One region of the Notoacmeibacter ruber genome, then DNA from elsewhere that is predicted to be linked to it. Evidence: riboswitches for the same ligand, from Rfam matches in the RefSeq annotation. Region 1 holds a riboswitch; the other holds the start of a gene.

Region 1 (14,953 bases):
ATGCGCCGGCCCTCTACCGTTTCCGCAAGTGAGAATTGGGCCGCGCCGGCGACACTGTCCATGAAGGCTTCGTCGACCACGAGCAGTCCGCCGCGTCTCTCCATCTCGTCGGCGACTTGCAGCAGGCGTTCGCGGCTTGTCAGAGATCCAGTCGGATTGTTCGGATTGACGACGATGACGAGCCGCGCCGCATCGGACAGATTGTCCCACTCTCCGAACGGCAAAACGCCATGGCCCGCCTGCATGCATAGACGTGCATGCTCTTGATAGGTCGGGCTCAGAATTGCCGCCTCAGCTGGCGGGACCGACGCGGCGAGCGCCGCCATTAAAGGCTGGGTCCCGGTGGCCGGGACGATCTGAGCAGGCTCGGCGCCATAAGCGGAGGCCGCTGCCTGCCGAAGAGAATCGATCTCGCTCCCCTCAGGAAGGCGCGTCCAGACCTCGCTGTCAAAAGGCGGCAACGGATAGGGATAAGGGCTGATCCCCGTTGAAAGATCGATCCAGGGTTTTGGCGCGTCCGGAAACAGCCGGTTCGCTTCGGACAGATCGCCGCCATGATGAACAGCGGCTACCGGCCCGGAAGCGTCGGCCGAAGGGAGACCTGCTTTTACATAACCCTGCACGTGTGTTCCAGGCTCAACGGGCATTGTGAAGCAGACCGTCAATGTCGCAATGAAGTTCCAGATGATCGGCCAGTCCGTCGAGCGCGGCTTCCACCCCCTGCTCGAAGGCGGGCAGGCGGCTGTCGCCGCCGAGACGACGCAGGAAGGCCTTTCGGAAAGCGTCATTGGCGAAGATGCCATGCAGATACGTTCCGATAATGCGCCCGTCGGCGCTCACCGCACCCTCTTCGGTGCCATCCGACAGATAGGCGAAGGGTCGCCCGCGATCGGGGCCATCCGTCGTCCCCATATGCATTTCGTACCCGTCTAGCGGGAGATCACCGTCCCGGCTTCGGCCATGGACCTCGCTCAGGCGCTTCTCGGTCGCGATCACCGTCTCCAGATCGAGGAGGCCGAGACCTTCCAGTCGCTCGGGTCCGCCCTCCGCGCCCGCAGGGTCGCTGATGCTCCGACCAAGCATCTGATATCCGCCACAAAGGCCGACAATGGCGCCGCCCCGGCGGGAATGAGCGATGATATCGTGCAGCAGTCCGCTCTCATGGAGCACGGATAGATCGCTGAGAGTGGCTTTCGATCCGGGCAGAATAACGCAATCGAGATGGGCCGGCAGCGCCTCATGCGGCGCGATCCGCAGAAGATTGACGTCCGGCTCGGCCGCAAGCGGGTCGAAATCGTCAAAGTTGGAAATCGATGGCAGCGCGATCATCGCGATATTGAGGGTGGCTTCGGCCTTTTCCTTCACCCGTGCGCGCAATGCCAACGCATCTTCGGCGGGAAGCCGCGCGGCATCCTCGTAATGGGGGATGAGCCCGAATGAGCGCCAACCGGTCCGCTGCTCGATTTCCTTGATTCCGGCGTCGAAAAGGGAGGGATCGCCACGGAATCGATTGACCAGAAAACCGCAAATCTGCGCCGCGTCCGCCATGTCGATGACGGCCTTCGTGCCAACCAGCGAGGCGATCACGCCGCCGCGATCGATATCGCCGATCAGCACGACCGGCACATCGGCCTGCCGGGCGAAACCCATATTGGCGATGTCACCAGCCCGCAGATTGATCTCGGCGGCCGAACCGGCCCCCTCAACCAGGACGATGTCGGCCGTCTCTTTCAGGCGAGAAAAACTCTCCATCACCGAACTCATCAGACCGGGCTTCAGCGACTGATATTCCGCCGCTTTCGCCGTACCGCGCACCCTGCCCTGGACCACGATCTGCGAGCCGTTACCGCCCTGCGGCTTCAGCAGAACCGGATTGAAATCCGTATGCGAGGGGACGCCGCAGGCGCGCGCCTGGAGGGCTTGCGCCCGGCCGATCTCTCCGCCGTCGATCGTAACGGCGGCGTTGTTGCTCATATTCTGCGGCTTGAAGGGACGGACGGCAAGACCGCGACGCTTCAGCGCCCGGCAAAGGCCCGCGACAATCAGGCTTTTGCCGACATCGGATCCTGTGCCCTGAAACATCAGGGTTCGGGCCGGGCGACTGGCATGTTGGCGGTTCTCGCTCGTCACCTCAGAATTCTATGCCCTTCTGGGCTTTGACGCCCGCTTTGAAGTGATGTTTTACCGCCCCCATCTCCGTGACGAGGTCGGCAGCGTCGATCAGTTCGGGCTTGGCATTGCGGCCGGTCACGACGATGTGCAAACCCTCACGCCGGTTCGTCAGGGTTTCGACAACCTCTGAGAGATCGAGATGCTCATAGCGCAAAGCAATGTTGAGCTCATCGAGGACGAGCAGGGCGATCGACGGATCCGCCATCAATTCCCTGGCTTTAAACCAGGCTGCCTGGGCGGCAGCCACATCGCGCTCCCGATCCTGCGTCTCCCACGTGAAACCCTCGCCGAGAATATGCAGCGCGATCTGATCGCCGAAACGCTTCAGGGCGTCGGCCTCGCCGGTTTCCCAGGCGCCCTTTCCAAACTGCACGATGCCGACTCTTTTGCCGTAGCCCAGCATACGAAGAACCAGACCGAAAGCCGCCGTGCTCTTCCCCTTGCCCGGTCCCGTGTGGACCATAAGAAGACCTTTTTCCTCCACCGTCTTGGACGCCACTTCCGCATCCTGAACAGCCTTTCGCTTAGCCATCTTCGCGCGGTGGCGGTCTGCTTCGTCGGTCTGCATCTCGGCTTCCTTTCTCCATTGGAGGACAGATCAACTGCCCGATTCCGAGCGGCAAATGCAAGCGCCGGCCGATGAGCCAGCGCATAGTTGCGAAGTCGGGTCGCGTCCGCTAGAGACTGTCCTGTCTGGTTCTTCCCGAAAGGGGAGCGAAGAGGGAATACGGTGCAGCGTCCCAGCCCAAGCCGTAGCCGCCCCCGCGACTGTAAGCGGTCCGCGCAGATCCGTTGAGCCACTCGGTGCTGTCATGCCGGGGAAGGTGGATCAAGCGATCGGCCGCAAGCCAGGAGACCTGCCAGGCAAAACCGCTAGACGCTGTCGGTGGGACGGCGAGGAAGGACCAATTATGCCTGGAAACGCCACCAAGGCGATTCTACCCTCATCTGTGTATGTGCATCCAGAACGCGAGCGCTAGACCATGGCGCTCCGTCTCAAGCCACTTGCCTTGCTTGCCATTGGCCTTGTCTATGGCGGCGGCATCGGTTTCACGCTGGCCGCAGCGAACAATATTTCGCTCGGCGGTCATGAGCACTCCCATGCAGAGGCTGCCGGAAATCATGCGGGCGTACACGATCACAGCAAGGTTCTGAACGTCTCCAGCAGCGTTGCGCCGGCACTTTCCGCGACATTGATCCCCGATCCGGTGACAGGCTGGAACCTGCATGTGGAAACTCAAAAGTTCCGCTTCGCGCCGGCCCATGCCGGGCAAGCACACCGGCCGGGAGAAGGCCATGCCCATGTCTATGTGAACGGCGAAAAACTTGGCCGTCTCTACGGTCCCTGGATGCACATTGCAAAACTGCCGGAGGATGCCGTGGTCGAGGTCACGCTGAACAGCAACGACCACGCACCGCTCGCCGTCGATGGCGCACCGCTGAAAGTCCGGGCCACGCCTCAGAAGCAAAATGAAATGCCTGACGGCCAATCGAACCCAGAAGAAAAGGCGCATCATTGATGCAAGCGACAAGCCGTATTCCCTGCACCATCGTCACCGGTTTTCTTGGATCCGGCAAGACAACGATCATCCGCAATCTGCTGGAGAACGCCAAGGGCCGCCGCTTCGCCGTCATCGTCAATGAATTTGGCGATGTCGGTATTGACGGCGAAATCCTTCGCGGTTGCGGCGTCGAGAATTGCAGCGAGGAAGACGTGGTGGAACTTGCCAATGGCTGCATCTGCTGCACCGTGGCGGATGATTTCCAGCCCGCGCTCGACGCAATTCTAAAGCGCGAGCCGGCGGTCGATCACATTCTCATCGAGACGAGTGGCCTCGCGCTCCCGAAACCTCTCGTGCAGGCTTTCAACTGGCCTGCCATCCGCAGCCGAGTCACGGTCGACGGCGTCATTACCGTGGCCGATGGAGCCGCACTGGTCTCTGGCGAGGTGGCCTCCGACATGGATGCGCTCTCCGCCCAGCGGCTTGCCGATGAAAGTGTCGATCATGACGACCCGATAGAAGAAGTCTTCGACGACCAGATTGCCTGCGCCGACCTCGTCATCCTCTCCAAGACCGATCTTCTTTCCGAGGACGATCGCCAGAAGGCCGAAGACCGTCTGCAAGGAGAATTGAGCCGACCGGTGCGGATCGTGCCGTCACGTAACGGCCAGCTTGACCCCGCCATCCTGCTGGGTCTCGATGCGGCAACCGAAGATGGCATCGAAGCAATCCGCACCCATCATGACGGCGCGCATGCCGATGGAGTGGCGCACGATCACGACGAATTCGAAAGTTTCGTCGTCGAACTGCCGCCCGTCGCCTCGCCGGAGGATCTGACAGCGCGGGTCGAAGCGGCCTGCGCGATACCGGATGTTCTGCGTGTCAAAGGTTTCGCGGCGATTGGCGACAAGCCGATGCGCCTTCTGGTGCAGGCGGTCGGAAGCCGCGTCCAAAGTCATTACGACCGTCCCTGGAAGACCGATGAGACACGTGGGACCCGCCTTGTCGTCATCGGCCTTCATGATCTGGATGCCGAAGCGGTTCGCGCCGCTCTGGCCGGCTAGGAACGCGCGCGAGCCATGCACATCCCCTCCATCTCCACCGCATCCCTGGACGGATCGATCGAACCGCTCGATCTGGGACAGGATGCTGCGGAGATGGTCCTGCTTTCCTTTTCGGATTCCGATTTGCGCGGTCTTGCGGGGGCGCACGGTCGTGCAGATGGTGAGGAGCCCGACCCTACCCTCAGGCTCGCCAGCCTGAGGGATCTGCGTCATCCGATGAGTGTCGATTTGTGGCTCGACGCGGTCGCCGCAAAGGCCAAGATCGTGATTGTCCGCATTCTGGGCGGCTATGATGCATGGGCCTATGGCTGTGACCGGCTAGCCGAAACTGCCGCAAAGAATGGCATCGCGCTGGCTCTCCTGCCCGGAGAGTGCAGCGAGCGCGACGAAAAACTGGAATCCCGTTCAACGCTTCCGGAAGACCAATACGCGACGCTTCTCTCCTATTTTCGCGAGGGTGGCCCTGCCAATATGGACCGCTTGCGCCAGGCAATGGCTCTGTTGACGCGGCCCGATCTTGGAGAGAAGCCGGACAAGGCACAAACACCGCCCCGCATGGGTTTCTGGTCGCCGGCAACCGGCACATCCGAAAACCCGGACGACATTCTTCGAGCGCAAGAGCCGTCAGCGCCCTGCGTGCCGATCATCTTCTACCGCTCCTTGCTCATGGCCGAAGATGCGGAGCCCGTTTCCGTTCTTTTCGAAGCCTTGGCCAAGGAAGGGATCGCCGGCCTCCCGGTTTTCGTTCCCTCGCTGAAGGACCCCGCCGTGACGGCCTTTCTCGATAAACTTGTCGAGAGGACCGATCCGGCGCTGATCGTTGCTACCACCGGTTTCGCCGCGTCTTTGGACAGCCGCATTGCCGGAGACGGCACAACAAGGGCCGTACCGCTTTTCGAACGGCTCAATCGTCCTGTTATTCACGCGGCAATCGCCACCACGCGTCGCGAAGGATGGAAAGAGAGTGATCGCGGGCTCGGCGCCACCGACATGGCCATGCACTGCGTCCTGCCGGAGCTGGATGGACGGATCATGGGGGAAGCCATCTCTTTCAAGGCCTTGGGTGAAAGAGATGCATCCTACCAGATGGCGTTACAGCAGAACGCCGCCGAGCCGGATCGTATAGAGGCGATGGTCACTCGCATCCGCCGAATGATCGCGCTTCAGACAACGCCGGCGAGCGAACGCAAGATCGTGATGATCCTGCCTGATTATCCGGGAGCCGAAGGGCGCGAAGGCTATGCCGTCGGCCTCGACGTCTTCTCCTCGGCGCTCGCTATTCTCGGCGACCTGGCCGAAGCCGGCTATACCGTACGCGATGTGCCGGAACGTCCGCGCGACCTGCTGACCCTTCTTCGCCATCCGCATCCAGTTGCTGCGGCCAAAGACTGGCCCGAGGCTTTTGTAGCCCTTCCCGAAACGGCGCAGACGTCGCTGATCGAAGCATGGGGCAAGCCGAAACAGGCAAAGCTGGCGCTTCGGCATGCAACGTTCGGCAATATCGAGGTCTGTTTTGCGCCGGATAGAGGGCGAGCCTCCGAGCGACGTGCCGATTATCACGACCCGGCACTCCCGCCGACGCACGAACTGCTGGCCTTCGGTCACTGGATGAAAGAAGCCGTCGCCGCAGACGCCATCATCCACCTCGGCGCCCATGGTACGCTGGAATGGCTGCCCGGCAAGGCAGTCGCACTGTCACAATCCTGTTTTCCCGAAATCGTGACCGGGCAGATACCAGTGGTGTATCCCTTTATCGTCTCCAATCCGGGAGAGGCCGCGCAGGCCAAGCGGCGGATCGGTGCAGTCACGCTCGGCCACCTGCCGCCGCCGCTCAGGACAGCCGGCCTGACCGATGATCAGGCCGAGCTGGAACGACTTGTCGACGAGTTCGTGCAGGCCGATGGAATGGACCCGCGTCGCCGCGAGCGACTGCGTGATCTCGTTCTGGAAAAGGCGGAAGCGACAGGTTTCGATCGGATAGCCAATCTTTCGGCGGAGACCGACCCGGATCAGCGTCTGCTGTCGATCGACGCCTGGCTCTGCGATCTGAAAGAGATGGCAGTCAAGGATGGGCAACACATCTATGGGCGTGCGGAAGAAGGCGCGACGGCTGGTCGCACGATGGCGGCCGATAGCGAACGCGACCGCCTGATCGACGCGCTCGATGGACGCTTTGTTCCGCCTGGCCCGGCCGGTGCACCCGATCGCGGGCGTACCGACGTTTTGCCGACTGGTCGGAACCTCACTGTCATCGATCCGCGTACGATGCCGACGCCGACGGCTTTCGCAATGGGCAAGGCGGCAGCAGACGAGGTTCTGCGCTATCACTTGCAGAAACATGGCGACTGGCCAAAGAGCCTCGTCATGGATCTCTGGGCATCGGCATCGTTGCGAACCGGTGGTGAAGAACTTGCCCAAGGACTTTCGCTCATGGGGTGCCGTCCGGTCTGGGATCATGCGTCCGGGCGGGTCAAAGCCATCGAAGTCCTGCCTGTTGCCTTGCTGGGCCGTCCGCGCGTCGACGTGACATTTCGTCTCTCCGGCCTGTTCCGCGATATGTTCGCCGCCCAGATCGAGCTTCTTCACAAGGCGATCCAGGCAGTGGCCGATCGAGATGAGGACGCGCAGGAAAACCCTCTTCGTGCCGCAGTCCGAAACGCAGACGTTCCATCACGTGTTTTCGGCACCGCGCCCGGCACATATGGCGCCGGTGTGGAAGATATGCTCCAGCGCAGCGAATGGGATGAGCGGACAATCGTCGGCGAAGCCTACCTTGCGGCAACCTCTTACAGTTTCGACCACGCAGGCGATGCGCTTGAGGCTCCTGACGCCTTCCGCGAACGCGTTTCGGCGGCGGATATCCTTGTCCATGTCGGAGACGATGCGGGCCGCGACCTGCTGGAAGGCAATGCGGATGCCGCGCATATTGGCGGATTTGCAGCAGCCGCAGCGGCGTTGGGAAAGGCGGTCGATCTTGTCTGCCTCGACACGACCGACCCGGACCGGCCCCGAGCGCGGGACGTAGCGGACGCCGTCGCGCGCGTGGTGCGAGGCCGAGCCACCCGACCCGATTACATTCAGGGACAGATGCGGCATGGGCCGCGTGGCGCATCCGATTTTGCCGAGACGGTCGATCGGCTGGTCGCCTTCGCGGAGACCACCCTGTCGATCGATCCGCAACTCATCGAGGCCGTCTGCGATACCTATGTGCAGGACGATGCGGTTCGCACCTTCATCCTGGAGGAAAATCCAGCCGCGGCGCGCGCCATTGCGCGGCGCCTGAATGACGCAATACGGCGCAATCTCTGGCAACCGCGCCGCAATAGTACGCCTTCCATGCTTGCCGAATTGCTGGATGAAGCAGAAGGAAAGCTGGACCTCGGCGCGAACACCAAACGAGAGGCGGCGGAATGACAACGGCCGTAGTAGATAGACCGGACATCGGATCATTTGAGCCTCGCCCTGCCCCACGAAGACGCGGTGCATGTCCCTCCCTCCATCATCCCATGCAAACGGGCGATGGCCTGTTGGTACGGTTGACGCCAGCGCGTGCCGGCCTGCCCTCGGCGATCGTCCGCGAGCTGGCGAAGCTGGCCGAACGCCACGGCAATGGGCTGTTGGAAGTCTCCACGCGCGGCAACTGGCAAATCCGCGGTTTGACCAGCGAGAGCACGGCGGCGCTCTCGTCCGAGATTGAAGGCGTCCTCGACCAGTTCCGCTTTGGCCTGACACTCGATGCCAACCCCTTTACAGCGGCAGGCTCCGATAGCGCGCGGCTCGTGGCCGCCATCGAAGAGATGTCGGAGCATCCGAATTTGAAACAGCGCCTTGCGCCAAAATTCTCGATTGTTGTCGATGATGGAGGATGCATCGATCTTGCAGGCGTGATCGCGGATATCCGCCTGCGATGGGCGGCGTCGGATCGATGGGCGATCGTCCTCGGTGACAATGAAGAGAGTGGTCGTCTTCTTGGTTATGTGAGACCGGCGGATGGATGCGCGGCGGTCTCGGCGCTGGCCGAAGCGATTGCCGAAATCGGCCCTAATGCGCGCGGCCGAGACCTGTCCTTGCCAAGGGCGCAGATCGCCACCACCGCGGCCGCAAGTTCTTTCGAATCTGGTGCCGACCCAATCCCCGAACGGGCCATGACGATCCATGTCGGGCACATCAGACTCCAAGATGAAAGCCTAGCCGTCCTCAGCCCGGCCTATGGGATGATGCACGCTTCATCACTCAACGCCATTATCGACGCGATCGACGAAATAGCCGGTGCGCGGCAGATCCGGCTGTGCACGACAGCCGGACGGCTTATTTCTGTGCGCGGATTGGATGACCACCATATCGAGCGGCTGCTGACCCATGAGGCTGCGCGGGATTTCATTACAAAGGATGATGATCCTCGGCTTTCGATCGCGGCTTGCGCAGGACACCCCGCCTGCGACTGCGCTCATTTCGATACCCATGCCGCAGCCGATCGACTCGTCGAGCGGGGATTGCTGCCGCATGACGGCTCGACCGTCCACCTGTCCGGCTGCGAGAAGGAATGCGCCAGACCGGCTCATGCGGCGGTCCACCTGATCGGCAGGCCGAACGGGATCGATGCATTTGACGATCATGGGAGCAGCCTCGGACACTTCACCGAGCCGGAAGACGCAGTCGTGTCGACGCTACCATCCGCCGGAGGCATCGCATGAACGCAACCGCAACGCTGAACGACCATATCCGTGACGGCACGGCGATCTATGAGCGAAGCTTCGCCATCATTCGCGACGAAGCGGATCTGTCGCGCTTTTCCGAGGGCGAGGCCGACGTCGCCATCCGGATGATCCACGCATCCGGTATGGTCGAGGCAGCCAGGCATTTCGTCTTCGGCGCGGGCGTTTGCGACGTCGCAAGACAGGCGCTTCAAGCCGGTGCGCCAATTCTCTGCGACGCGGAAATGGTGGCCCGGGGTATCACCCGCGCCCGGCTACCCGCCGATAATGAAGTGATCTGCACCCTGCGCGATATGCGTGTGCCGGAGCTTGCCAACAAGATCGGCAATACCCGCTCCGCCGCCGCTCTGGAGCTCTGGCGCGACAGGATGGCCGGAGCTGTCGTGGCCATCGGCAACGCCCCGACCGCACTCTTCCATCTGCTCAGCATGATCGATGACGGCGCGCCGAAACCGGCCGCCATACTCGGCATGCCCGTCGGGTTCGTCGGCGCAGCCGAGTCCAAGGAAGAGCTTGCCAACAACCCGCGCGGCATTCCTTTCGCCATCATTCGCGGACGCCTTGGCGGCAGCGCCATGACCGCCGCCGCGCTCAACGCGCTGGCACGGCCGGGGATTTGACGATGGCATGGAGCAGCGCAAAAGCGGTCAACGGGACGGGGCGTCTCTATGGCGTCGGAACCGGGCCAGGCGACCCCGATCTTCTCACCCTCAAAGCCGCGCGCATTCTGGAGCGAGCAGACGTGATCGCCTATTTTGCGAAGGCGGGAAACAGTTCCAACGCCTTGCGGATCGTGGCCGCCTATCGCCGGCCCGACATTATGGAAGTCCCCCTGCTCTACCCCGTGACCACGGAACTGCATCGTCATAGCGACGGATACCGCAGCGCGGTGACCGCATTTTATGATCAGATGGCAGAAACGCTGTCAGCCCATCTTTCGAAGGGTCGGACGGTCGCCATCCTCTCCGAAGGCGATCCACTGTTCTATGGCTCGTACATGCATCTCCATGTCAGACTTGCCGATCGTTATCCCACCGAGGTCATTCCCGGCATTACAGCCATGAGCGGATGCTGGAGCCTTGCCGGCGTGCCCATCGTCCAGGGCGACGACGTCCTGACCGTTCTGCCGGGCACGCTCGACGAAGACGATCTCGCGGAGCGGTTAACGCAGACCGAAGCCGCAATCATCATGAAGCTTGGACGCAACCTTCCCAAGGTGCGCCGCGCGCTGATACGCGCCGGCCGCCTCGATCGCGCCATCTATGTCGAGCGCGGCACGATGGTGGAAGGCGGGTATCAGCCGCTGATCGAAAAAGCGGATGAGGATGCGCCCTACTTTTCGCTGGTGCTGGTGCCCGGGTGGGCCGCACGCGATCTTCCCACCGCCCCGGGCAGAAGCGAGAAGGAAGAAGCGCTCCCTTCCAGCCGCGAAAAGCCGGTGATGTCATGAGTGGGCGGTTGGCCGTTATTGGCCTCGGACCGGGTTCCGAAACCATGATCACGCCACAAGCGCGTGACGAGGTCGGCCGCGCCACACACATTTTCGGCTATTTTCCTTACGTGGAACGTCTTTCGCCAAGGCCCGAACAGATCATGCATGGCTCAGACAATCGACAAGAGTTGGACCGCGCCCGCGCTGCGCTTGACCTCGCCTCAAGCGGACAGAACGTGGCCATTGTCTCCGGCGGGGATCCCGGCGTTTTTGCCATGGCCGCAGCGATCTGCGAAGCCATCGATGATGGTCCCCCGGCCTATCGCGACATTGATCTCGTCTCGGTACCGGGCGTGACCGCGATGCTGGCCGTGGCGGCTATCTGCGGCGCGCCTCTCGGCCACGATTTTTGTGCGATCAACCTGTCGGATAATCTCAAGCCGTTCTCGGTCATCGAAGAGCGTGCCCTTTGCTGCGCGCAAACGGGAATGGCGATGGCGTTCTATAATCCGATCAGCAAATCGCGACCTTGGCAGCTCGACCATATTTTCGATCGTCTCCGCTCTCACCTGCCTCCGCAGGTCCCGGTCATATTCGGCCGCGCGGTGGGACGGCCCGATCAGTGCGTTAGCTCCGTTGCTCTCGCCGATGCAAAAGGTTCCATGGCGGATATGGCGACCTGCGTCATTGTCGGCTCGGTGACCACCCGATCGATCGAGCGGCCCGGCCGCGATCCGCTTATCTATACGCCACGCTATTGGCCGGACGAACTCGCCGGGGACGTCCGATGAGCGGCCCATGGCTGACAGTCGTGGGAATTGGGGAGGACGGTATCTCCGGCCTCTCCCCCAATGCGCGCAAGGCGATCGAGAGCGCTTTGCATGTCTTCGGAGGAGAGCGCCATCTGGAGCTTGCCGCGCCGTTGATTGCCGGAGAAATCCATCCATGGCCTTCTCCCTTCGATACGACGATGGACGGGGTTCGGAAATGTGCGGGGACACAAACCTGCGTTCTGGCATCGGGCGACCCCTTCCATTTCGGCGTCGGCGTCACTCTGGCCCGGCTCATCGCCCCTTCGGAAATGCGGACTATCCCGCACCCTTCGGCCTTTTCACTCGCTGCCGCGCGCCTCGGCTGGGCGTTGCAGGAAATTCAAATGGTCTCACTGCACAGCCGTCCGGTCGCGACCCTGCGGCCTCATTTGCATGACGGTGCGCGTCTCATCGTCCTGACATCGGATGGATCGTCGCCAACCGAGATTGCCCGCCACATCCGTGATCTGAGAATGGGAGAGAGTACGCTCCTCGTGATGGAAGCGCTTGGCGGCGATCGCGAAAACATCAGCAAGCACAGAGCGGCTGATCTTGCGCAGAGTGGACAGCGTTTTGATCCGCTGAATGTCATCGCGTTGACGGTGGAGGCCGAGCCCACAGCCGCTCTCATTCCGCTCACGCCGGGCCTTCCGGACGAGTATTTCGATCACGACGGTCAGATGACCAAGTCCGACATGCGCGCCGTCACGCTGAGCGCTCTTGCGCCGGCGCCGGGCGATCTCCTGCTCGATATCGGCGCGGGATCGGGGTCGATCGCAATCGAGTGGATGCTCGCCCATCCGCGTAACCGCGCAATTGCCGTCGAAGCCGATCCAACCCGCGCGGAGCGCATTGCCTCAAATGCGGAACGGTTTGGTGTGCCCGGGTTGGAGATTATCCAAGGTACCGCGCCTGATGCGATCCGGGAACTCCCCCATCCCGATGCAATCTTTGTCGGAGGGGGGGCGACCCATCCCGGTGTGATGGGGGCCGCGCTCGATCTCCTGCCACCCAACGGACGACTGGTCGCCAATGGCGTGACGCTGGAAACCGAAGCGCTCTTGGCGGATCTTCAAAGCCGTCTTGGCGGTTCGCTGACCCGTATTCAGATCGCCCATTCGGCACCGGTCGGCACCATGCGCGGCTGGCGCAATGCCATGCCCGTCACACAGTGGCGCTATCGCAAGGAGGCCGGCACATGATCGTTGCCGGTTTCGGATTCAACAGTCGGGCCACGGCCAAAGATTTCGCGGAAGCATTGGATAAAGCACTGGCGGAAACCGGCCTTGCTCGCCGCGATGTTTCAGCCTTCGCGGCGCTGGAAGAGAAGGTGACGACCCCGGCCCTCCAGCAGTTCGCCACGGAAGTGGGAGCCCACCTTGTCGGCGTGGACCAAGATCAAGCGACCGAGATCATGACTGTCACATTTTCCAAGAAGTCTTTTGAAGCGAAAGGCCTATCCTCCGTTGCGGAATGCGCAGCGCTTGCCGCGGCTACGTCAGACACCAATGGGATGACTGCCGAGCTTGTCATTCCACGCATCATCGCAGGCGCGGTCACCTGTGCATTGGCGAAGACGGTCTTCTCGTCTGCCGATACTGAGACCGAAGCGGTGACGTCATGACCATTTATTTCATCGGCGCCGGTCCCGGCGCGCCGGATCTGATGACACTGCGTGGGAAAAGTCTGATCGAAAAATGTCCGGTCTGCGTCTATGCCGGTTCGATCGTGCCGCCTGATATTCTGAAGTGGTGCCCCGAAGGTGCAAGGCTCATCGACAGCGCACCGATGAGCCTCGACGAACTCGAGGCAATCTTTGTCGACGCTCATGAGAACGGTCAGGACGTCGCCCGTCTTCATTCCGGTGACCTCTCAATGTGGAGCGCGGTCAACGAGCAGATAAGGCGGCTCCAACGACGCGGCCTCTCCTACCAGCTTGTCCCGGGCGTTCCCGCTATCGCGGCTGCAGCAGCGTCCATCGGGCAGGAACTCACCATCCCGGCCGAAGCCCAAAGTCTGATTCTCACTCGTGTGCAGGGCCGCGCGTCGCCCATGCCAGCCGGCGAGACGCTCGAAAACTTCGCGAAGAGCGGTGCGACACTCGCGATCCATCTGGCGATCCATGCCCTCGGGGAAGTCGTCTCGCGGCTCATGCCATTCTATGGCGCAGCATGCCCCGTCATGATCGTCGCTCACGCCAGCCGGCCGAAAGAGAAAATCATTGTTGGCACATTGGCGGATATTGAGGAGCGTTTTGCTGCCGATCCGGTGGAACGGACGGCCATCATTCTTGTCGGACGGTCTCTGGCCAGCGAGGATTACCGCGAAAGTGCCCTCTACGACGCCCAATATCAGCGTCGTTTTCGCGGACGCGACACCTCGGATAGCCAATGATCGAAGTTCTTCTCGCCAAAATGCGCCAACAGCGTCCTGAATTTGCGTCCGGCCATGTCTGGCTGGCGGGTGCTGGGCCGGGCAGTCTCGAATTGCTGACGATCGGCGTTCTGGCTGCGGTGGCTGAAGCGGACGTCATCGTCTACGACGCGCTCGTCAATGCCGACCTGCTCGACTATGCCGACGCCAATGCGGACCTCATCTATATGGGTAAGCGCGCGGGCGAACCGTCCGCCAGTCAGGACGCGATCAATGAGCGCATCATCGATCTGGCAAGGCAGAACCTTCGCGTCCTCCGGCTGAAGGGCGGCGACCCCTTCATCTTTGCGAGGGGCGGCGAAGAGGCGGTCGCCTTGCACGAAGCGGGTATTCCCTTCCGCATTCTGTCCGGTGTGACCGCCGCGATCGGCGGAGCCGCTTCCGCGCGGATGCCGATCACCATGCGCGGCGTCAACAATGCGCTCGTCCTGATGACCGGCCACGATCGCGCGGGCGTGACGGAGTTGAACTGGCCGGCTCTTGCCCAACTCGATCAACCGATTGCGATCTATATGGGCATGACCCATCTCGCCACTCTGGCGGAAAGGCTGATCGACGGCGGCATGGCCGCGCAAATGCCGGTCGCCATCATTCAAAATGCCACCCGGCCGAACGAGAAAATACTCGTCACCACGCTCAGCGACGCGGTTCGCGATGCCGAACGCGAAAACATTCGTTCGCCGGCTGTCGTCTATGTGGGACGAGTGGTGCCGGTCGGCGAAGAGCTCCGTCAGTTGGCTGGAGAGATGGTATGACGGCGCCTAGGGCGATCATTGTCGGCGCACCCCGTTCCGGCTCCGGCAAGACCTCGGTCACAAGCGGG
Region 2 (14,953 bases), 960 kb from region 1:
GACGGGCGGTGCGCTCTCCGAATTCGTCACCACTTTTATCGGCCTGGATATTTCCGAGGCCATGGTGGCGGAAGCGGACGATCGCGATGTCTATGACGGCCTCTATGTGGCCGAGGCCGAGGATTTTCTCGAGAATATCGGCGATGCCGAAGACGACTTCGACCTGATCGTCGCAACGGACGTCTTGCCCTATATCGGCGATCCAACGCGCCTGTTCGCCGGGATGGCCAGGAAGGCACGGCCAAGCGCGGTGGTCGGTTTTTCAACCGAGAGCTTCGAGGCCGGCGACGGCGAAGCCGGCTACCGGGTTCTGCCGACCCATCGCTATGCGCACGACCCTGTCTATATCGCCGAAGAGTTGGAAAAAGTCGGCTTCGAACTGCTCTACAATCCGGTGATTACGGTGCGAATGGAGCAGGGCAATCCCGCGCCAGGCTATCTGTTCCTGGCACGGAAGAACTGAACACGCTTTTGCCGCATGGCGGCTCGGCCTGGTTGGTCGGGCGGCTTAACGCCACCGTTTCGGACGGTTGTTCGCAAGCTGGTCCAGCGCTGCGTGATATTCCTGCTCGAGCCGATCGACATATGACGAAACCGGGCCGCGCGATTTGACGGCGCCGATGCCCTGACCGGACCCCCAAATGTCCTTCCAGGCCTTGGCTTTGCTGTTGCCGCCCGAGCCGAAATTCATTTTTGACGGATCACTCTGCGGCAAGTCGTCCGGATTCATGCCGGCTTTCTCGATGGAGCCGCGCAGATAGTTGCCGTGAATGCCGGTGAAGAGGTTGGTGTAGACGATCTCCTCGCCGGTGCTGCCGACGATCATGTCTTTATAGCCCTCGACCGCATTGGCCTCGTCCGTGGCGATGAAGGTGCTGCCGATATAGCCGAAATCGGCGCCCATGGCTTGCGCGGCTGCGACGGCCCCGCCCGTCGCGATGGAGCCGGAAAGGGCGAGTGGGCCATCGAAAAATTCCCGTATCTCCTGGATCAGGGCGAACGGCGAAAGCGAGCCGGCATGGCCCCCGGCACCGGCTGCGACGGCGATCAGTCCGTCGGCCCCTTTTTCCAACGCCTTCTTGGCAAAGCGCGTATTGATGACATCGTGAAGGACGATCCCGCCATAGGAGTGAACGGCCTGATTGACCTCGGGCACGGCGCCAAGCGAGGTGATGACGATCGGCGCCTTGTATTTCACGCACATCTCGACGTCCTGCATGACCCGATCATTGCTCTTGTGCACGATCTGGTTGACGGCGAAGGGTGCGGACGGCTGATCCGGGTTCTTCTCGTCATGCTCGGCCAGTTCCGTCGTGATCCGGTCGAGCCATTCATCCAGCACTTCAGCAGGGCGCGCATTTAACGCCGGGAAGGAGCCGACGATGCCCGCTTTGCATTGTGCTATAACCAGATCCGGTCCGGAAACGATGAACATCGGCGATGCGATGACCGGCAGGCGCAGATTTTGCAGAACGGACGGCAGAACCATTTGATTTCCTCTTCCCGAAAATGTCTTTGTCCATGCGTGATAGATTTTGACGTTTACGTCAATACGAACGCCCTATCAGACCGCGCTTCAGACGAGGATCATGGTCGTCTGAACTTGTCCCGATACAGAATTTGGCCTACCCGCCATCACCAAAGAGGGGAGAGGACCGATGGCCGCATCACAAAATCCGAAAATCGTCTTTCTGGATAGCGACACCTTCGCTGATTTCATCGAAAGGCCCCGGCCGGATGTTGCTCATGACTGGACCGAGTACGCGGACACAAAGGCGCACGAGACCATCGAGCGGTTGAAGGGAGCGACCGTCGCCGTCACCAACAAGGTGCCGATCGGCATTGATATCATCCAGGAGCTGCCGGACCTTCGGATGATCGCCGTTGCAGCGACCGGTTACAACATCATTGGGCTGGAAGCCTGCCGCGACGCGGGCATCGTGGTCTCCAATGTGAGAGGTTACGCCACCGACACCCTGCCGGAACATGTATTCGCTCTGATGCTGGCCTTGCGCCGCAATATTCTGCCGTTTCGGCAGGATGTGATCGATGGTAAATGGCACGAAGCCGAGCAGTTCTGCTTCTTCGACCATTCGATCCATGATCTGGCCGGCTCGACACTCGGCATTGTCGGGAGCGGAAGCCTTGGCCAGGCGGTCGCGAGGCTTGGCGAAGCCTTCGGTATGAACGTCCTCTACGCCGGACGCAAAGGCGTGGCCGAACCGGGGCAGGGCCGTGTGCCGTTCGATGAGATGTTGCGCCGCGCCGACATCATCACGCTTCATTGCCCGCTGACGGACGAAACGAAAGGCTTGATCGGTGACGAAGAGTTCGCGGCGATGGAGCGTTGTCCCATTCTCATCAATACGGCACGAGGCGGCGTGGTCGATGAGGAGGCCGCCGTGCGTGCGGTGGAAAGCGGCAAGGTCTCCGGCCTCGGCTTCGATGTGCTGAGCGAGGAGCCGCCGCGGGCGGACAATCCCTTGCTTGCCATCGCCGATCGCCCCAATGTCATCATCACTCCGCACGTGGCCTGGGCATCAGAGGCCGCGCAGCAGGAGGTCTGGCGTCAGACGGTTGAGAATATAGAAGCGTTTCTCGGTGGAGAGCCGGTGCGCACCGTCACCTGAGGGAGGCTTCGCGATAGGCTCGCAACCCGATCAGATCCCGGAAAGTACGGTCGGCTTGCGCCGTGGGTGGACAACGGGCGCTTGTGCGACCGCCGCTGCCAAGGCCGCCGCCTCCGCGCTACTCGGTAGCGGCTTCCTCGATCCGGTCACCATCACCTTGCCGGGCGGCCAGATGCCTGCCTTCGCGCTTGCGGAAGAAGAACTCGGCGACGGTTTCGCTCAAGCTGCCATCGTCAAGGATGCCGGTGATGATCCCGATGTGACCCATGGCGCATTGGTGCGGGTGACCGTTCGTCGGGCCGCTGGCGGCGCTGGCATACGCTTCTACGCCGGTGCCGGGGTCGGCACGGTCACGCTTGCCGGTCTGCCGATCCCGCCGGGTGAACCGGCCATCAATCCTGTCCCCCGCCGGATGATCGCCGAGACTCTGGCGGAAATCGCAGACTTGCACGGTGTCGCAGCCGATTTCGATGTGTCTGTCGGTATCGACGGCGGCGAGGCCCTTGCGCAAAAGACCATGAATCCGAGGCTGGGCATTATCGGTGGCCTGTCGGTGCTGGGCACAACGGGAATCGTGGTGCCTTATAGCTGTGCGGCGTGGATTCACTCGATCCATCGCGGCATCGACGTGGCCCGCGCCGCGGGCTTCGATCACATAGGCGGCGCGACAGGCGATGCTTCGGAGCGTGCCATGGCGCAGCGGTGTGACTTCGTCATGCAACAGATCATCGACATGGGCGATTTCGTCGGCGGCATGCTGAAATATATTCGCGCGCACCCGGTGCCGAAGGTAACGGTCGCAGGCGGCATCGCGAAAATGACGAAGCTGGCCCAGGGGCGTCTCGACCTTCACTCCAAACATGGTCGGGCCGACCTGGAAGCGCTGGCCGATTTGGTGCGGGAAATCGGCGGTGGAGACGAATTCGTTCGGCGCATCGCCGGCTCCAATACGGTGGCAGAGGCCTTTTCACATGCCACGGAAGCCCAATTGCCGCTTGGTGATGTCCTGGCTGAACGCGCTTGGACAACCGCCGCGAAAGTTCTGCGCCAAGGCGAGTTGCAACTGCTGATCTTCGACCGCGAAGGTGCATTGAGGGGCGAGAAGAAAATGGCCGGGATCGACCCGGCCATTCTCTAGATCGGTTTGTTTCGCCCTACGCGCTACGGGCTTGGGTCGCGGGCGAATGCACGGCGCTTGTTCGCCAGAAATAGGCGGCGAACGCGCCGAGGAGCGCCCAACCGACCAGAGCCACACCAAAAGCGCGAGCCGCAAAAAGCGCTGCGATTTCCGGCGGAACCGGCCCGGCGAAACTTTCCGGCTCGGGCGCGCCGATAAGGTGCGGAGCCAGCAGAAGGACGGCGGCGCCGATCCATGCGAACCAGCTTCTGGTAAAGGCGATCAGGCCGGCTGCAACGCCAGCCGCGACAACTGTGCCGACCCACCAGAACTGGCGGGCAAAGACGTCGGCAGCGGCAACGCCCGGAACTTCCGGCGCCAGGGTGAAGCCTGGCGCGAACTGGATGACGAGAAAGCCAATGGCCCCCCATATCAACCCGGTCTTGCCGTCGAGCGACTGGCCCCGCTGTTCGGCGATGGCCATCAGGGGCAACAGAAGCAGTGCATAGCCGGTGTAGAGCAACATGCTGAAAAGCACGCTGAGCCCGTCGCGCATGAGGTCGAGGCCACCAAGATCGGGATGCGCGCTGACCGCCTCTGCCCCGAAGTGGACCAATTGACCAGACTCATAAAGTTCGGCGTGCAGCAAAACCGGTTGCACGAAAGTGAGCTGGAGCAGGGCCGCGATCAGACCTGCGCCAGCACCAGCGAACACAGCGCTGGTAATCAGACGTGTGAACATGGCTTAGTGGCAGGGAAAGCCGTTGGCGTGGCGGACATCGTGCGCTGCGTCGTGAAGCGCATTGGCCTGCGCCAGCCCGACAGAAAAGACCACGCCGAGGCCGAGAACGGCCGAAAGTGCCAGGGCGATAAGGCTGGTGGACCGTGTTGCCGCTACCGGCGACGTTACCGCAGTGCTGTTCTGAATCATTTCATCTCCTTGCCTGTCCACCCGACAGGCGCTTGGTTGCATCAATGTCCGGCAGGTCTCCTGGCTCGCGGGTCGAAGCTCTGGCCTGCCTTCCCCGGCGTCTCCACCGAGTGGCGTACTGGGCCATCGCTCACCGCTCACAGTCGCGGGGGCGGCTGCATTCGAAAGCCGAAACTTCCGCTGCATTCCCTCTTGGCTCTTCCCAACCGCATGCGACGGGAAAGAGAACCGAACACGATCTCTGTAGAGGAGCAGCGAGACGGACGCAAGAAAGAGTCTGGCGCGCCTGTGTCGCACCGGCATACGCTGCGTCGAGGATAAACGCAGGGACGATGAAGCATGACGGTGGATGTTCTTCTCAAAGGCGGCGTTCTGCCAAATGGTCAGACGACGGATATCGCCATTTCCGATGGCGTGATCGCGGCCGTCGAGCCCACTATCGATGCTGAAGCCGGTGAAGTTGTCGATATCGCCGGCGATCTTGTTTCGCCGCCTTTTCTGGATCCGCATTTTCATATGGACGCAACGCTGTCTTATGGGCAGCCACGCATCAATGCGTCGGGCACCTTGCTGGAAGGCATCGCGCTATGGGGAGAACTGAAGAAGGAGCAGACCGAAGAGGAGATCGCAGAGCGGGCGTTGCGCTATTGTGACTGGGCGGTCTCGATGGGACTGCTCGGTATTCGTTCGCATGTCGATACGAGCGACGACGAAGCAATGAAAGGCGTCCGCGCGCTTTTGTCGGTGCGCGAAACCGTAAAGCCCTATCTCGATCTGCAACTCGTCGCATTTCCGCAGGACGGCTTCTACCGCGCCCCGCAAGCGCGCCAGAACACGCTGGCGGCGCTGGATATGGGCGTCGACGTCGTGGGTGGTATTCCACATTTCGAGCGCACAATGGCGGAGGGGCGGGCCTGCGTGACCGAGCTGTGTGAAATTGCGGCGGAGCGCGGCCTCAGGGTCGACATGCATTGCGACGAGACCGATGACCCACTCTCGCGCCATATCGAGCAACTGGCCTATGAGACGCAGCGGCTGGGATTGCAGGGCAGGGTGGTCGGCTCGCACCTCACATCCATGCACTCCATGGACAATTATTACGTCTCCAAGCTCCTGCCGCTCATGGCAGAGGCCGAGGTCGCTGCGGTGCCGAATCCGCTGATCAACATCACCTTGCAGGGGCGCCACGATACATATCCCAAGCGACGTGGCCTGACCCGCGTGCCCGAGATGCTGGCGCACGGTATACGCGTCGCGTGGGGGCAGGATTGTGTCCGCGACCCCTGGTACGCGCTCGGCACGGCAGACATGCTGGACGTCGCCTTCATGGGCCTCCACGTCGCCCAGATGACCAGCCCCGCGGCAATGCGGCAGTGCTTCGATATGGTCACGAGCGACACGGCGGCGATCATGGGGCTGCACGATCTTGGGCTGGAGAAAGGTAAACGCGCCAGCCTCGTCGTGCTGGATGCAGGCGATCCGATCGAGGCGATCCGCCTTCGCCCGGACCGCTTGCTCGTCATGTCGAATGGAAAGATCATCGCGCGAAAGGAGAAGCGGAAGACCGCTCTTTCCGTGCCCGGACGTCCCACCGAAATCGATCGACGACATTCGGCAGGTTAGCGGCAGAAAATTGGGAAAGCGCTGGTCGGAGTGGCAGGATTCGAACCTGCGACCCCCTCGTCCCGAACGAGGTGCGCTACCAGGCTGCGCTACACTCCGTGAACCAGTTCGCGCGGCTGTATAGCTCTGCGACCTAGCGCCCGCAAGAGGGATGCGAACGGTTTTCTTCGGCTCTCGCATTTGTAGGCCGAAGGCCACGCGGCACAAGCGTCTCCGCTTACGATAAGGGGAGGGAGTAGCGTCCCCATCCAGGAATTTTGACCGCGGGATCGGCGAAATCGAATCCTGCAACGAGCCCGAGAAACTGCAGTTCGATTCCGTAGCGCAGGCCCGCTGCGAAGCCAAAGAGGCCGCCGAGCGTCACGTGCAGATCACGCCGGTCTTCTGAGACATCGATTGCGAAAAAGCCGGGCCGGTAGTCGCGGCCCACCGCATTGGAGGGCAGGGCAGTGCGCAGCTCCGGCACTTCTTCGAGAATATGGGCGGAGAAGGAGTTAGAGTTGGGGCCTGGCCAGATGCGGTAGTCACCGACGTGATTGAACGGATAGCTCTGAACGGCCGCTTCGACCTTCGCCAATTGCCGTTCTGCCGCTGCGCCATGAAGCTCGGTCACGATGAACGGATCGTTGGAATACCAGCGGCCATCGGCGGGATAGGCGTTCTTTCGTACCGGCTGGCCCCAGCCCACCTTGTCATAGCGGTCATAGTGGCGCGCACCCGCATCTTTCGTGACGAGCCAGCTATGCACGGACAGGGCGCCTTTGAGGCCGCCGGTGCGTGCCGCCAGAACATAGATCGCGGCATCGGCCTGGCTTTCGGCGGGCGGAAGGAGGCCGGATCGGCCCCAATCGGCATCCCGCCAGCTCGCAGGACGGTCAGCCAACTCCCAGTGTATGAGCGAGGCGGCAGCCGGGAGCACGAAGATGGCAAGGATGAAGAGAAGGAGAAATCGTAGGATACGCATGGGCCGCAGAAGGAAAGGGAATTTCGCAGTCAGCGCATGTCTTTTCGGCAAAAATACGGATATGAGCGTGCGGGACTCTGACACGGGCTGGGAGGCACAAGATGGCAGATAATCCGGTTCTGGTGGAAGTGCTGCGCGGCGAGCATGTCGAAAGCCGCCATCGCGGTGCATTCGTCGCAATGGATGGTGACGGCACGACGATTCTTTCGGCAGGCGATCTCGAACGACCGGTCTTTCCCCGCTCTGCGATCAAGCTGATCCAGGCACTGCCGCTTGTGGAGAGCGGCGCTGCCGATCACTACGAACTGACCGATTCCGAACTGGCGCTCTCGGGCGCATCGCATTCCGGCGAGCCCGGCCATGTCAGAACCGCCGCCGCCATGCTGTCGAAGGCGGAGCTGACAAAAAACGACCTGGAATGTGGTTCGCACTGGCCTTTCGATACGGGCGCATCGCGCCACCTTTTCTGTGAAGGCGAAGAGCCGAATGCGCTTCACAACAACTGCTCGGGCAAGCATGCCGGCTTTCTCTGTACTTGCCGGCAGCAGGGTTGGCCGACGGGCGGTTATGTCGGGTACGACCATCCGATGCAGGAGGCCATTCGAGACGCGATGACAGCGCTGACCGGCGCTGCGCATGGGCCCGACAACATGGCAATCGACGGATGCGCGATACCGACCTACGCGATTGCCCTGACGGCGATGGCGAAAGGAATGGCGGCCATGGCGAGCGGGAAGGGCCTTGGCAAGGAGCGAGCCGCTGCGGCCAATCGCCTGATGAGCGCGGCAATGGCCGAGCCTTGGCATGTCGCCGGTTCGAAGCGAGCCTGTACGCTCATGATGCAGGCGGGCGCCGGACGCCTCTACATCAAGACGGGTGCGGAGGGTGTCTATTGCGGCATATTGCCCGAACTTGGCATTGGCTTTGCCCTGAAATGCGAGGATGGAACGACACGAGCTTCGGAGGCAATGGCGGCAGCCCTGGTTGCCAAACTCTTGCCGGATGGTGATCCGCTCGCCCAGCGCCTGTCGGCTATGGCGCGAACGCCGATCCTCACCCGCAAGGGCGATGTGGTGGGCGAGATCAGGCCAACTGCTGCGCTGGCCTGACGGCCTTCTAGCTGACGCTGTTTCTGGCGATGGTAAGATGGTTGAAGAGGTCGGCAACGGCCTCTTCCGAAAGACCGGCAAGATCGTCGCTCGCACGCTCAGTCCAGCGGTAGCCGACGATTGCGCCCTGCGGCACAGCCTGGAACGTATTGCCTGTGACGACTGCTTTGCCGGCTCCTTCCGCCACGGTTACAGCCAGACCGACGGGACTTTCGCGCACGACGTTTCCCGTCATCGAGACCGCGCGAAGATAGGGGCCCCATCCCGCCGCCATGCCGAACCGCGCCGCCTTTTCGACAACGTTTGCCGCGACGGCCGTGTCGGCCTCGACCGCGATGCCTATGCCAAATCCGGCTGCATCTTCAGCAGTCGGTCCGTGGTCGACGATGTTGCGGACGATGTTGGACGAAACGCTGGAGAGGCGGCCGCCCGAGTCGAAATTGACAACCGAAATGCCGTTGGCCGCGCCATCGATCAGATTGCCGTCAATGATCGATCCGGTCGTGCCGAATTCGGCATAGAGGGCGGTTTCTCCTGAGCGGAGACACTGATTGCCGCGCGCGATCATGCCCGAGGCAGTGTTGCCGCGGATCGCCGAGAACGCGCAATCGGTGACGATATTATCCGCAACGATTACATTTTGAGCGCGATAAATGTTGATGCCGTTGCCATACTGGCCCGTACCGCCGGAAGCCGCGCCGATTTCGGAAATCCGGTTGCCACGGATCTGCGTGGCATCTTCGCCTTCCTCCCAGCGATGCACCAGAATGCCGCCATCGCCGCATCGTTCGACGGTATTTCCCTCGATCGAGAGGCCCTCCGACTGTCGCGCGAAGAGGCCGATGGAAGCGGCGCCGGAAATATGATTGTCGCGAAGAAGACCGCTCGCGCCTTCGATCTGAAGTGCGGTCTTGCCCGCCCCGACGACCTCGCAGCCGGTCATGTGGACCTCGCCCGGCTGCCGCAACTCGATCAGCGCTTCGCTGTCGTCCGAGAGCCATCGGTTCTGGCCATCGATCGAAAGGCCGTCCAGCGTGATGTGAGCGGCGTTTTCAGCCCGAAAGAGGAAGCCGCGTCCGCTGTATCGGATTCGGGTCGCGCCCGGCACGCCGGAAAGGCGGGTGCGCTTCGGCAGGCGGATATTCGAAAGGGGATAGACGCCCGGCGGAAGGTCGATCGGCAGATTGCGACGGTCGGCCTCGTCGATCATGCGCTGAAAGATCGCGCTTTGATCGTCGGTCGCATTGGGGCGCAGGCCGAATTCGGTGGCGTCGATTCCGCCACGCAGCCGCGCCTTCGTAATAATGGAGCCCTGCGCGCCCGCCGGTATGGTCGAAGCGGAAAGGGTCAGAGCCGAGGCACCCAGCCCCAAAATGAAACATCGCCTGTCCACCATCGACACATTCTCCGCTTTCATGACCGGTCTGGAAAGTGCGTTGCAGAAACCATGCCGTTTCGACTGCGGATTGTTGTTCGACAAAGAGAACGAAAGTCGCGTCGCGTATAGCAACGACCGCCGACTATTCTACATCTTGTGGCAGAGAACGAGACGGACGCCTCCGCAATGGAAAAGCCGCTTTACGAGCAAACCAACTTGACGCTTACGCGTGTGCTCCATTTCATCATCGGCTTCGTGCCACTGATCATCGGACTCATCGTGGCGCTCGGCCTGCCATGGTTCTGGTATCACGATCTGGCCATGGTGCCGGAAAACGTCCGTCCTTACGTGATCGTGATCACATTCGGCATCATTCTGGGCGGCTGGGCCTTTATTGCCGTCGTCGTAAGGCAGTTCTGGTTGACGCCCGTCTCCAATCTGCGGCTTTGGCGCCACCGCGCCGTCATCGAGCACAGCACGCCGTTTCGCCGTAGCTTCGAATGGATCGAACGCGGTGATCTTTTACAGGCCGATGTGGTGAGCGAGCCCTGGATGGAGGGCATGGAGACGTTTCACATCGTCCTGCGATTCATCAATGGAGACACCGAGGAGGTCGGCGGCAAGATGACGGTGCGCGCCGAGGCCTCCCGACTGGCCGGTCTTCTCGAACGTGAGCTCACAGATCCGCTGACCTTCGACGATCAGACGATACCGGCGGCAACTGGCGGAAGGTGACGGCGGCCTAAGCCGCTTTATCCTTGTCCATCAGCATATCGATCAGGTCCATCGCGGCCTCCGGTATCTTGGTGCCTGGCCCAAAAATAGCCGATGCGCCGGCTTCCTTCACGGCCGCGTAATCACCGGGGGGAATGACGCCGCCGGCGATGATGAGAATGTCGCGGCGGCCGGCGCGGTCCAGCGCCTTGCGCAGTTCCGGCACCATGGTCAGATGCCCGGCAGCGAGCGATGACGCGCCGACCATGTGGACATTGTGGCTGACGGCGAGGTCCGCCACTTCTTCCGGTGTCTGAAACATGGCACCGACCACGACATCGAAACCGAGATCGCCAAAAGCCGTGGCGACGACCTTCTGGCCGCGATCATGGCCGTCCTGTCCCATCTTGGCGATCAGGATACGCGGCTTGCTGCCATGCCGCTCGGTGAAGGTGAGAACCCGTTCGGCCGCTTTTTCGAAAGTGGGGTCAGCCTCGGCTTCCTTGCGATAGACGCCTGAAATCGTCTGAATTTCGGCCATATGCCGGCCAAAGACCTTCTCCAATGCAAGCGAAATCTCGCCGACCGTCGCCCGCGCCCTGGCCGCCTTGACGGCATAGGCGAGGAGATTGGCATCCTTGCCCTCGCGTTCGGCGGCCTTGGTCAACTCGTCGAGCGCCGTTTCGACGGCAGCAACATCGCGTGTGCCCTTGAGTTCCTGCAACTTGGAAAGCTGACGCGCGCGCACCTCGGCATTGTCGACTTTCAGCACGTCGACTTCGATGTCCTTTTCAGGAGCATGGACGTTGACGCCAATCACCGCTTGCTGCCCCGCATCGATCCGGGCCTGGGTCCGCGCAGCGGCTTCCTCGATCCGCATCTTGGGGATGCCCTTTTCATTGGCGGCCGCCATGCCGCCGAACTGTTCCACTTCCTCTATGTGGGAAAGGGCGCGGCGGGCGAGGTCTCGCGTCAGCTTCTCGACATAGGACGATCCGCCCCAGGGGTCGATCATCGCGGTTGTCTGGCTTTCTTCGGCCAGGATCAACTGCGTGTTGCGGGCGATCCGCGCCGAATGATCGGTCGGCAGGGCCAGTGCCTCGTCGAAGCTGTTCGTATGAAGGCTCTGCGTATGGCCCTGCGTCGCCGCCATGGCTTCGATCATGGTGCGCATGATGTTGTTGTACGGGTCCTGCGCGGTGAGCGACCAGCCCGACGTCTGACTATGAGTTCTGAGGGAAAGCGATTTGTCGCTGTTCGGCGAGAAGTTCTTCTTCATCAGTGCCGCCCAGAGGAGGCGCGCGGCGCGCATCTTGGCGACCTCCATGAAGAAGTTCATGCCAACCGCCCAGAAGAACGAAAGGCGGGGCGCGAAACTATCGATATCGAGGCCCGCCGCCACGCCGGCGCGTGCATATTCGATACCATCCGCAATCGTGTAGGCCAGCTCCAGATCGGCCGTCGCTCCGGCTTCCTGCATATGGTAGCCGGAGATCGAGATGGAGTTGAAGCGCGGCATGTGCTCGGCCGTATAGGCGAAGATGTCCGAGACGATCCGCATCGAGGGCTTGGGCGGATAGATGTATGTGTTGCGGACCATGAACTCCTTCAGAATATCATTCTGAATGGTGCCTGCGAGTTTCTCCTGGCTGACGCCCTGTTCTTCCGCTGCGACGATATACAATGCCATGATCGGCAGCACTGCGCCGTTCATGGTCATCGAAACGGTCATCTCGTCCAGCGGGATCCCGTCAAAGAGGGTCTGCATGTCTAGGATGGAATCGATGGCGACACCCGCCATTCCGACATCGCCCGCCGCACGCGGACTATCGGAATCATAACCTCGGTGCGTCGCCAGATCGAACGCGACCGAAAGACCTTTCTGTCCCGCGGCCAAATTGCGGCGATAGAAGGCGTTGGATTCTTCTGCGGTGGAAAAGCCTGCATACTGACGAACCGTCCAGGGGCGCTGGACATACATGGTCGAATACGGCCCACGCAGAAAGGGAGCGGCCCCCGGCATCGTGTTGAGGAAAGGCAGCTTCTCGCGATCCTCGGAACCGTAAACCCGCTTGACCGCGATACCCTCCGGCGTGGTCCACTGGCCCGACATTTTCTCATCGGGCAGCGAAGTGGGCTTTTTCCATTCGATCTTCGAAAAATCCGGTGTCATTCGCTTCCCCCCAACATTTCGTCCATCCGCATCGGGGACAGGCGCTCGCAGAAGACGCTCCCATCCTCCGGCACGGGTTGCCGCTCCGCCGGCAGTGTCTGTACGACCCGCTCTTTATCCAAAGGATGAAGCGAGGTGCCGACGATCTTACGGTCGCCGTGTCGATAGGCCTCAGCCCTTTTCTCGCGGGCCTCTTTCACGCGTCGCTGAAAGTGGCCGTCCCGCAGGGAATGAAGCAAACCGCCTTCATCCTGCAGCCTTCGCATCTCTTCCCATCCTGCGCGCGCCAGTTCGTCTGTGAGCTGTTCCATACCGCCGGAGCCGGCCGCCGGATCGGCGACGAAGCCGAGATTGCTTTCGTCGCGAAGCAGCAATTGCGTATTGCGGGCGAGGCGCCGCGCAAATTCGTCCGGCAGGCCGTGAGTGATCGTATGCGGAAGAACCGAAACGCTGTCTGCCCCGCCGACGGCCGCAGAAAAGGCTGCAATCGTATTGCGCAGAATATTGGTCTCCGGATCCTTCACCGTCTGCATCCGGTAGGACGTTTCGGCGTGGATATGCGCCGGGATGGCTTCGACCTGGCACTCTTCCAGAAGACGGGCCCAGATCAGCCGAAGGGCGCGAATTTTCGCGATGGTGAGATACTGGTCATGCGTGGCCGAAAGGGCAAAGCCGATATGGGGCGCGGCATGAGCGATGGGCTGTCGCGCTTCTTCGAAAATACTGAGATGGGCGATTGCGACAGACGCCATTGCGCCGAGTTCCTGTGCCTCGGTCGCCCCGGCATTGTGGTAGACCCGACCATCGGCTTCCAGAAGAACCCCCGGAACCTGCATGGCGAAGAAATGGGCAAGCGATTGCGGCAAGCTCGCAGCCAAGGCTTCAAGGCTCATGCGAAGACGGCCTGTTCCGCCGAAGGTTGCGGCCGAATCGATCCCGAAGGAAAGTCTCAGCTTCGACGGATTGATCGCCCTGTTGCTAAGATTCTGGACCAGCCAATCCATGGATTTGCGTGAGGCGGGATGCACGTCGATCCGGAGCGCAATATCGTTGACCGGCAGATCCTTCAACAATCTGGAAAGCGTTTCCTCGCTGGCGGGAAGGCCGTATCCAAAGGCATTGGGCGCGCCTTCGAACACAAGGGCGAGGCCGCTTGCACCGCCGCGCAAATCCGTCTCGATCTGCTGGCGGGCGCGATCGACATCAGGATCGTCCACACGCTGCGCGATCGACCAGTTCCGAGTCGGTTCGGCGCGGCTCAGAATGCGAGGTTCGGCGGGTTCGAACAACGGGCCGAGCGCAATGCCGTCATCGCTACGATTGACGAGATTGTCCTCGAAGTCTCCGCCGCGCAGCGCTTTTTCAGCCAGCTTCCGCCACGACTCCATATCTACGGGTGCAAACTCTGCATTGCGAAGAAGAGCGGCGTCCATAAGTCTCCCACCTTGCTGGAACGGCATCGATAGCTGCGGATCGGTCGCGTCGTTTTCGCGTGCTTCACCCATGTCCGGCAAGTCAGTATTTGGTCTGAAGCACGAAAAATGAAAGTGTTACCTCAAAAGGTTGCGAGGATTTTGCCCCCGTCGCAAAGATCGGAGCCGGGCTGACATTGAGGCGATCGCGGCCGCAATGCTATAGGTTTTGGCGGATGACGAGGCGCAGTGGGTGGCAGATAGGGGACCCTCCTGAACATGATCGCAGCGGACGAGATTTTTATCGGCGCGAGCCGTGATACGGACGACGCATACAAGAAGGCGGAGGTGCTGAAACTCGCCTATGCCAATAGGCACGGCCTGATTACCGGTGCCACCGGAACCGGTAAGACGGTTTCCCTGCAGATTCTGGCGGAGGGCTTTTCTCAGGCGGGCGTCCCCGTGTTCGCTGCCGACGTCAAGGGCGATCTTTCGGGTATAGCCGCGCCCGGCGAAACGAAAGCGTTCATCGATCAGCGCGTTGCCGATATTCGTATGGAAGAGGAGGGCGGTCTGAATTTCGAGCGGTTTCCGACGATCTTCTGGGATCTGTTTGGAGAACAGGGGCACCCGATCCGCGCAACTGTCTCGGAAATGGGGCCTCTTCTTTTGTCGCGCCTGATGAATCTGACCGATGCTCAGGAGGGTGTTCTCAACATCGCCTTCGAACTGGCGGATGAGGAGGGCCTTCTGCTTCTCGATCTGAAGGATCTGCAGTCGCTTCTGACCATGGTCTATGAGCGGCGAAAGGAACTGTCTTCCAGATATGGGAATGTTGCGTCCCAAAGCGTCGGCGCAATCCAGCGCTCGCTTCTGGTGCTGGAACGGCAGGGCGCGGAGCA

What was found. A riboswitch is a leader RNA that binds a small molecule or an ion and turns the genes downstream of it on or off. The one in region 1 is predicted to bind cobalamin.
Region 2: another riboswitch for cobalamin. It lies ahead of D8780_RS03990 (CbtB domain-containing protein); the one in region 1 lies ahead of D8780_RS08610 (hypothetical protein).

Annotation. Positions count from the first base shown of each region.
Region 1 covers NZ_RCWN01000001.1:1,805,697-1,820,649, forward strand. The annotation lists gene cobD (threonine-phosphate decarboxylase CobD) at 1-623, opposite strand, end outside; gene D8780_RS08600 (cobyric acid synthase) at 637-2,082, opposite strand; gene cobO (cob(I)yrinic acid a,c-diamide adenosyltransferase) at 2,132-2,740, opposite strand; cobalamin riboswitch at 2,850-3,051, shown strand; gene D8780_RS08610 (hypothetical protein) at 3,156-3,692, shown strand; gene cobW (cobalamin biosynthesis protein CobW) at 3,692-4,738, shown strand; gene cobN (cobaltochelatase subunit CobN) at 4,754-8,152, shown strand; gene D8780_RS08625 (hypothetical protein) at 8,245-9,432, shown strand; gene D8780_RS08630 (precorrin-8X methylmutase) at 9,429-10,073, shown strand; gene D8780_RS08635 (precorrin-2 C(20)-methyltransferase) at 10,076-10,903, shown strand; gene D8780_RS08640 (precorrin-3B C(17)-methyltransferase) at 10,900-11,676, shown strand; gene cbiE (precorrin-6y C5,15-methyltransferase (decarboxylating) subunit CbiE) at 11,673-12,899, shown strand; gene D8780_RS08650 (cobalamin biosynthesis protein) at 12,896-13,321, shown strand; gene cobM (precorrin-4 C(11)-methyltransferase) at 13,318-14,091, shown strand; gene cobA (uroporphyrinogen-III C-methyltransferase) at 14,088-14,885, shown strand; gene D8780_RS08665 (cobyrinic acid a,c-diamide synthase CobB) at 14,882-14,953, shown strand, end outside.
Region 2 covers NZ_RCWN01000001.1:844,999-859,951, forward strand. The annotation lists gene D8780_RS03965 (class I SAM-dependent DNA methyltransferase) at 1-463, shown strand, start outside; gene D8780_RS03970 (NAD(P)H-dependent flavin oxidoreductase) at 509-1,489, opposite strand; gene D8780_RS03975 (D-2-hydroxyacid dehydrogenase) at 1,659-2,630, shown strand; gene D8780_RS03980 (cobalt-precorrin-5B (C(1))-methyltransferase) at 2,644-3,768, shown strand; gene D8780_RS03985 (CbtA family protein) at 3,785-4,489, opposite strand; gene D8780_RS03990 (CbtB domain-containing protein) at 4,493-4,678, opposite strand; cobalamin riboswitch at 4,712-4,926, opposite strand; gene D8780_RS03995 (amidohydrolase family protein) at 5,018-6,301, shown strand; tRNA gene D8780_RS04000 (tRNA-Pro) at 6,324-6,400, opposite strand; gene D8780_RS04005 (DUF3750 domain-containing protein) at 6,519-7,265, opposite strand; gene D8780_RS04010 (asparaginase) at 7,367-8,374, shown strand; gene D8780_RS04015 (TIGR03808 family TAT-translocated repetitive protein) at 8,382-9,770, opposite strand; gene D8780_RS04020 (hypothetical protein) at 9,939-10,487, shown strand; gene scpA (methylmalonyl-CoA mutase) at 10,495-12,639, opposite strand; gene D8780_RS04030 (methylmalonyl-CoA mutase subunit beta) at 12,636-14,072, opposite strand; gene D8780_RS04035 (helicase HerA-like C-terminal domain-containing protein) at 14,331-14,953, shown strand, end outside.